Regions from separate parts of the Arthrobacter sp. Sr24 genome, predicted to be linked through region 2. Evidence: predicted binding sites of a transcription regulator. Region 2 holds the regulator's gene; the other holds the start of a gene.

Region 1 (3,404 bases), on a different contig from region 2:
GGCAGCCTCATTTAAGGGCATTATTAAGCCATGACTTCCTCCCACGCTACGGACCGCGGCACCTTGCTGATCCTCAACGGACCCAACCTCAACCTCTTGGGGACACGCGAACCTGCGATTTACGGCTCAAGTACCCTGGCCGACGTCGAACATCTCACCGAGGCGGCTGCCGAGTCCGCAGGATTCAGCACTACGTGCCTGCAGTCCAACCACGAGGGGGCGCTGCTGGATGCGATCCATGCCGCGCGAGGCACGGCTGTGGGCATCATCATCAACGCAGGCGCGTACACGCATACCTCGGTGGCTTTGCGGGACGCGATTTCCGGCGTCGAGCTTCCCACGGTGGAGGTACACATTTCTAACGTTCATCAGCGCGAGGAATTCCGTCACCATTCCTACCTCTCGGCAGTATGCAGTGCCGTCATCGTGGGCGCAGGCGTCCACGGCTACGAGCTGGCCGTGAACTACTTCGACAAGACACTCGCCTAGGACTCAGCGCTCTAGGACTCAGCGCTCTGGAACTCCGTTACCAGGCGTTACCCCACCTTGCAGGAACCTGCCCCCACCGGGCTGCTGAGGGCGGGGGCCGCTGCGATCACAGGCCCCGCTTCTTCCATGGTCAGCGCGAACCCAATGTTCTCGGTTGTGGTGGCCTTGGCGAAAACCACTCCCACCACGCGTCCGTCGCGGTCCAGGAGCGGGCCGCCGGAGTTCCCTGACTGTACATTTCCAGCCAGCTGGTAGACATCAAGAGCCGATTTCTCGCCACCGGTAATATCCGGAACCAGCATGGGCCCCGAGGACAGGACCGTTGCCGGGCGGACCTGCAAGGGACCGCCCAGAGGGTAACCGGCAAACGCTGCATCCGTGTTCCCGGGCAGGGTTCCGGCCGAGGGCAGCGGCGCGGCATTGAGGGAGTCGACGGCGAGCACAGCCAGGTCAGCGACGGGGTCGAAGTACACCACACGTGCAGGCAGGGCGCCCTGGGTCTGAGTCTGCACCATGGGCATCGAAACACCGGCCACGACGTGGGCATTGGTGACCACGCGTCCGGGAGAGACCACGAAGCCCGTGCCGGTCTGGTTTTGGCCACATTGGAAGGCTGTGCCGGAAATTTTCATGACAGATTCGGCTGCAGCGTTCCATGCTGAGGTGTTGGTGTCGGCGTTAGGTGCTGCCACCTCCACATTGGGCCCTGTGGGGTTGAGTAGGGCCGGGATGCCTTCCTGCAGCACCAGAGAACGTACTTGAGCCACGGCTGACTTCACCGGATTCGGCGTCCACGCCTCAATGCGGGAAATAACCTGCGATTTACCCAGCTGCTCAGACACCAGCGGGATACCCAAGTTGCCCACACCGAAGGCGAGGATGGAAATGACCAGCGCACCGACCGCCACGTTCATTGCCCCGCCCAGAAGGCGGTTCACGGCACGAATAGAATCGCTTCTGACGCCGCGCCCAATGGCGTTGCCGATCTTCAAGCCCAGCGCATGGCCCAGAGCAATCAACACAACTGTGGCGCCGATGACCATAGTTGTGCGCCAGCCCGGACTCGGTGCATATTGGCTAATAAAGGGGGCCGCAAAGAATGCGCCGAACGCTCCGGCAATAAAACCGGCAAGGCCGCCTAAGCTCGCCACCAGCCCTACTTTGAGCCCGTAAATCAGCTGCCACAGCAACCACAGAATTAGTAACGCATCAAGCCAGGAAAAACCAAACACGGTGTGGTGCGCTCCCATCATTGCCGCTCCGTCCAGCACCAGCACTGCGAGAGAGCGGCGTGAATGCGGAAGGTCGGTTTCGGACATGTGACATGCCCAAAGGAACATGTTACCGCCTTAGACACTGATTCTGCTGGGCCTCTAGCCTCTAGAGCCTGCCAATATGCTGACAATGAACGTCACCAATGCCAAATTGGTCACAAAATGGGAAAACATCTGAAAGAATCAATAACAGGTCATAACTTTTTTAGCTACTTAGCATTAGGAGATTTCATGGACATCGAGGTATTGCGCCGCGCACCACTTTTTGCCACGCTCGACGACGAGGCCTTCCGCCTTTTGACCGACGAACTGGCAGAGGTTGATCTTTCTCGCGGAGCTTCAGTGTTCCGCGAAGGCGATCAGGGCGACCAGCTCTACTTCATCGTTTCCGGCAAAGTGAAGTTGGGGCGCACCTCTTCTGACGGCCGCGAGTCACTCGTTGCCATCCTCGGCCCGGGCGAGCTCTTTGGTGAAATGGCACTCTTTGATCCGGCCCCCCGCAGCACCACGGCCACCGCAGTCTCCGAGACTCGCCTGGCCGGCTTGAAGAACGAATCCCTCAACGCTTTGCTGCGCAACCGTCCCGAGGTATCCATGCAGTTGCTGCAGGCCTTGGCTCGCCGCCTGCGCCGCACCAACGACAACCTCTCCGATCTGGTCTTCTCGGACGTCCCCGGCCGCGTGGCCAAGGCCATCCTTGACCTGGCAGATCGTTTTGGCCGTCCGGCAACTGACGGCATCCTCGTAGCTCACGAGCTCACGCAGGAGGAACTGGCCCAGCTGGTAGGCGCTTCACGCGAAACCGTCAACAAAGCCTTGGCCGAGTTCGTCCAGCGCGGCTGGCTCCGCCTGGAAGCCCGCGCCGTAGTCATCCTGGATGTCAACCGCCTGCGCCAGCGTTCACGCTAACCGCACCACACTAAGACGTACGACGCCGGCCATGTCACCTTATGGTGACCGGACCGGCGTCGCACTTTAAGTCGAAAACCACCCCAACGCTATCGCATCAATGGTCAGTTTCTGACGGACGCTCTCCCACTCATTGGCCTCTCACGAGCCGCATGCTGCGATAGCGTCGGCAAAAAAGCAACCATTGCTGCGGTAGCGTCGTGAGAGTTATAAAAGGCGGGACGTTAGCGCTCCCGGCAGGGCGCACCTTCGGACGCTGGCGCCGTGGCCACTTCGAGGTTGAACTCACCGTCGGCGTCCACCACCAGGGCCGGCTGATACTCATTTATGGGCCGCTTGTGGTTCAAGTAAGCGATACAGCCGCGGGCGGCAGCAATCTTTTCCAGAATAATTTCCACGCCGGGAACCAATAGCTCATCGAGACTCTGCCCGTTGGTGACCGGAAGCCCAATTTCATCACCCAACGCGGTGCTGTTCCGGTCGGCCAAAATTTCGCTGGCACTAGCCCAGCGGCCCCAAACGCCCTTGCTTGTGAGCAGCGCCGGTTCCTGACCAATCGGCAACGCCGCGGCAAAGTAGCGCGTATCGAAGCGCCTATGGGCGAAGTCGGGACTCAGCCAGTGGCTCAGCGGTTTGAGCAGATCAGTCCGCAAAGCCAAACTATAGCGGGTCAACAACGCCGCAAAAGTAGTCTCCTGCGTGGCAATGGCTTCCCGCGACCGCATCCATTCC
Region 2 (3,404 bases):
CACAAATGCTGAAACTCAGCTACATCATGTGGCTGGTCGCGGCTGGTGTCTGGGTCCTGAGCACTTTGGTGTTGTTGCTGGGCTCGCTCTTTGCCTTGGGCGCCGGGAACGACCCCTTTGGATTTGGGGCTGCGGTCCGCACGGCAGGTGTCAAAGGAATCCTCGTTTCCCTCGTTTCCTTCGTTCTGATTGCCTCCATTGTCATATGTGCCATGAAACTCAAGGAGGGCCTGCAGTGGGCTCGGATAGCGTTATCTGCCATCGCACTCCTGACCATCGTCCTGATGTTCTTTGGCGGCGGAGGCGGCTTGCTGGGCGTTGTGGCAACGGTTTTGATGTGGCTGCCAGAATCCACCGCATGGCTGAATTCCCGCTCTGGGAACGCACCCCGTTGATTTCTTGGCAGCGGTAGTGCGCAGTTCTTGGCAGTGGTTGCGTTTCCAGTAGGCGCTTGCAGTAGGAGCGTAGAGAGAGGTCGCGTAGGGTTTAACTAATACCCGCCGCGGCCTTTCTCCTTGTCTGGTCGCCGTTGGCTTACCTGCCGGCCCCACCGGCACCCCATGAGAGAGCAGTTGCCATGAGCACCCCCGGTGAAGAGCCGCACGAGCAAACCCCGAGTTCTTCGGGTACCCCGAGCACCCCGGGAAGCTATGGTGAAATTGCCCCCGGTGTCCCCCGGTACGGGCAGTACGCCCCTGACGATTGGGAACCGCCGCAGGAGATCAAGGACGCCCAAGCTAGGACTTCCGCCAACGCTCCACTAGCACCGGCCCCGATGTACCCCGGATTCAAAGGTGCCCAGTCTGGCCAAGCTGCTGTCATGGGCGAACCATTGGCCCCGCCGAACAAAGTTATTGTCGCCACTCGGATGATCATGGCCGCCGGAGTTCTCCAACTGCTCGGCTTGGTGGTCTGGGCCATCGCCATGACCACGCCCACCGGACAAGAACTGATTCGCGCAGCCGTGGAACAGTCCATAGCCAACAATCCGCAGGCACTTGCCGATACCGGTGTGACCGAAGATCAATTGTTTGCCTCGGCTGCGGCGCTCTTGGCCATCATGCAGGGGATCTGTGTGGTCCTGTATTTCTGGATCGCTGCCAAACTGCGGCGCGGGCGCACCTGGGCTCGAACCGTAGCGTTGATTCTGGCCATCATCTCGATTGCACTGGTGCCCGACGGCGGCACGTACACACTGTACTCAGGCGCTCGGATCATTCTGGGCCTCATAGCAGTGTTCATACTTTTCCGCTCCCCCGCCAAGGAGTTTTTCCTAGCGCACAAGGTCCGCGCAAAGCGCTGACCCTGCGGTAATGCGCAGCAGCGTGAAAAAGATGGAGTTCAGGACAGAGTCAGTTCAGGCGCCGGTGCGGTCTTCTTCCAGCCCTGACTCCTGGAGTCGCTGTGCGTGGTAGGCAAGAATTTGCAATTCAGTGGCCATATCCACTTTGCGCAGGTTCACATGCTCGGGGACAGTGAGGGGAATCGGGGCAAAACTGAGAATGCTGCGCACACCCGCAGCCACCACCCTGTCGCACACTCCTTGCGCCACGGCGGCCGGCAAAGCCAGCACCACCATGTTGGCCCGGGTGGATTCGAGAACTTTTTCGAGGTTGTCGACGTCGCTGACACGCAGCCAACCAATTTCTGTGCCCACCACCAGCTGGTCGGCATCCATCAGGGCCACAACATCGAAGCCGCGTGTTTCAAAACCCGCATACCGGGCCAAGGCGCGGCCCAGGTTTCCGGCGCCAACAATGGCTACCCGCCATTCGTGGGTCAACCCTAGGGCCTGGGCAATTTTGCGGCTCAAATTGGCTGCGTCGTAACCTACACCGCGGGTTCCATAAGAGCCTAAATAGGACAGGTCTTTACGGACGTTGGCGGAGCCCACTCCTGCGGATTCGGCCAGTTCGTCAGAGGAGACACTCTCGCCGCCGTCAGCGAGCAGGGCGTTGAGTGTGCGTAGATAGAGAGTTAGCCTGGCCACGGTGGCAGGGGGAAGTCGCCTAGCCGGTTCTACTGCCGGCTCCTCCGCGGGCTGCGTTGGGATCAAAACACCACTCCACCTTCTCAAACTGAGGCCGCAGCGCACTGCTGAACACGTGTCTGCAAGGTCCGCGTCGGTCTTCCTCAACTCTAAGACGTGGCAAGGTTAGAGCCAAAAAGTTGCGGGCAGGTTCGCTGAACGGGGAAAAAGCTCCCCCATACAGCCTGTAATTCGCTGCCTGTCAGTCACTGGCCCGTCATTCACAGCCCGGTTATCACTGCCCCGTTTATCACTGCCCCGTCAGGGCCTTGCTGAGAATAGTTCCTAATCGGATGGGGTCAATGTGCCAGAAATCGCGCTGAATCCCATTGACCAGGACCACCGGAATTTCCTCGCCGTAGAGCTCTGTCAGCTCGGGATGGTCATCGAGGCTGACCTCAGTCCACCGCAACTGCAGCTGGCTCGCGACAGTAGACACCACCTCACGAGCGTTTTCGCAGAGGTGGCACCCTGATCGGGTCACGAGCTGCAGCAGCGGCACCTTAGGTGCGGCAGTTGATTCAAGCGAGTCAGCGGGGTCACGCGCAACAGATTCCATGGCTATAACGGTACTCAACTCAAACCAGTACACCAGCCATGAGCTGCTGCGTTGCTTGCCGTTGCGTTAGCGAAGCGCCAACCGCGGCTCCCCAGCTTCTAAAAATGAAAGTTTGCCCACAGTTAACCGCTGCTGCCGGTGGCGCGTGGGCGCTTAGGTGGAAGCATTGACTAGACTCGTTCCATGCCCGACGTGACTACCAACAGTGCTGAGGCCCCCTCGAGCGCCGCACAGCACCACAGCGAGGCAGCCTTCTTTGATGTGGACAACACCCTGATGAAGGGTGCCAGCTTGTTCCATGTGGCCCGCAAAATGTACCAAAAACGCGCCTTCACCCTGCACGATGTTGCCGGATTCGCTTGGAAGCAAGCCAGATTCATCTTGCTCGGGGAAAACATGAAGGATGTCCACTCCGTTCAGGACTCGGCTCAAAAACTTGCTGCCGGCATCAGCACCGAATTCATCCGCCAACTCGGCGAAGAGGTCTACGACGAGATGATCGTCTCCAAGATCTGGCCCGGCACTAAAGCGCTCACTCAGGAGCATCTTCAGTCCGGCCGTCAGGTGTGGTTGGTCACCGCCACCCCGGTGGAAGTTGCCGCAGTCATTGCCTCCCGCTTGAACCTCACAGGAGCCTTGGGCACCGTAGCCGAGAGCGAAGACGGAATCTACACAGGGCACCTGGTGGGCGAGATCCTGCACGGGGCTGCCAAGGGCCGCGCCATTGAGGCCCTGGCCATCCTCGAAGGGCTGGACCTTTCCCGGTGCTGGGCGTACAGCGATTCTTACAATGACATCCCGCTACTGACGGCTGTG

The links. Region 2 encodes Rex, which represses fermentation and respiration genes when NADH is low (regulators of the CRP and FNR family bind a similar motif). Its sites were predicted from a motif close to CTTGTGAANNNNTTCACAAG; they were not measured.
Region 1: ACX80D_RS08890 (MarP family serine protease) is a predicted target of Rex. The motif match lies at 1,906-1,925, and genes of this name have one in related genera.

The regions. Positions count from the first base shown of each region.
Region 1 covers NZ_JBTNDB010000010.1:56,621-60,024, forward strand. The annotation lists gene aroQ (type II 3-dehydroquinate dehydratase) at 31-489, shown strand; gene ACX80D_RS08890 (MarP family serine protease) at 537-1,721, opposite strand; gene ACX80D_RS08895 (Crp/Fnr family transcriptional regulator) at 1,995-2,672, shown strand; gene ACX80D_RS08900 (NUDIX hydrolase) at 2,897-3,404, opposite strand, start outside.
Region 2 covers NZ_JBTNDB010000031.1:329-3,732, reverse strand. The annotation lists gene ACX80D_RS15695 (hypothetical protein) at 1-395, shown strand, start outside; gene ACX80D_RS15690 (hypothetical protein) at 578-1,303, shown strand; gene ACX80D_RS15685 (redox-sensing transcriptional repressor Rex) at 1,358-2,056, opposite strand; gene ACX80D_RS15680 (glutaredoxin family protein) at 2,280-2,588, opposite strand; gene ACX80D_RS15675 (HAD family hydrolase) at 2,772-3,404, shown strand, end outside.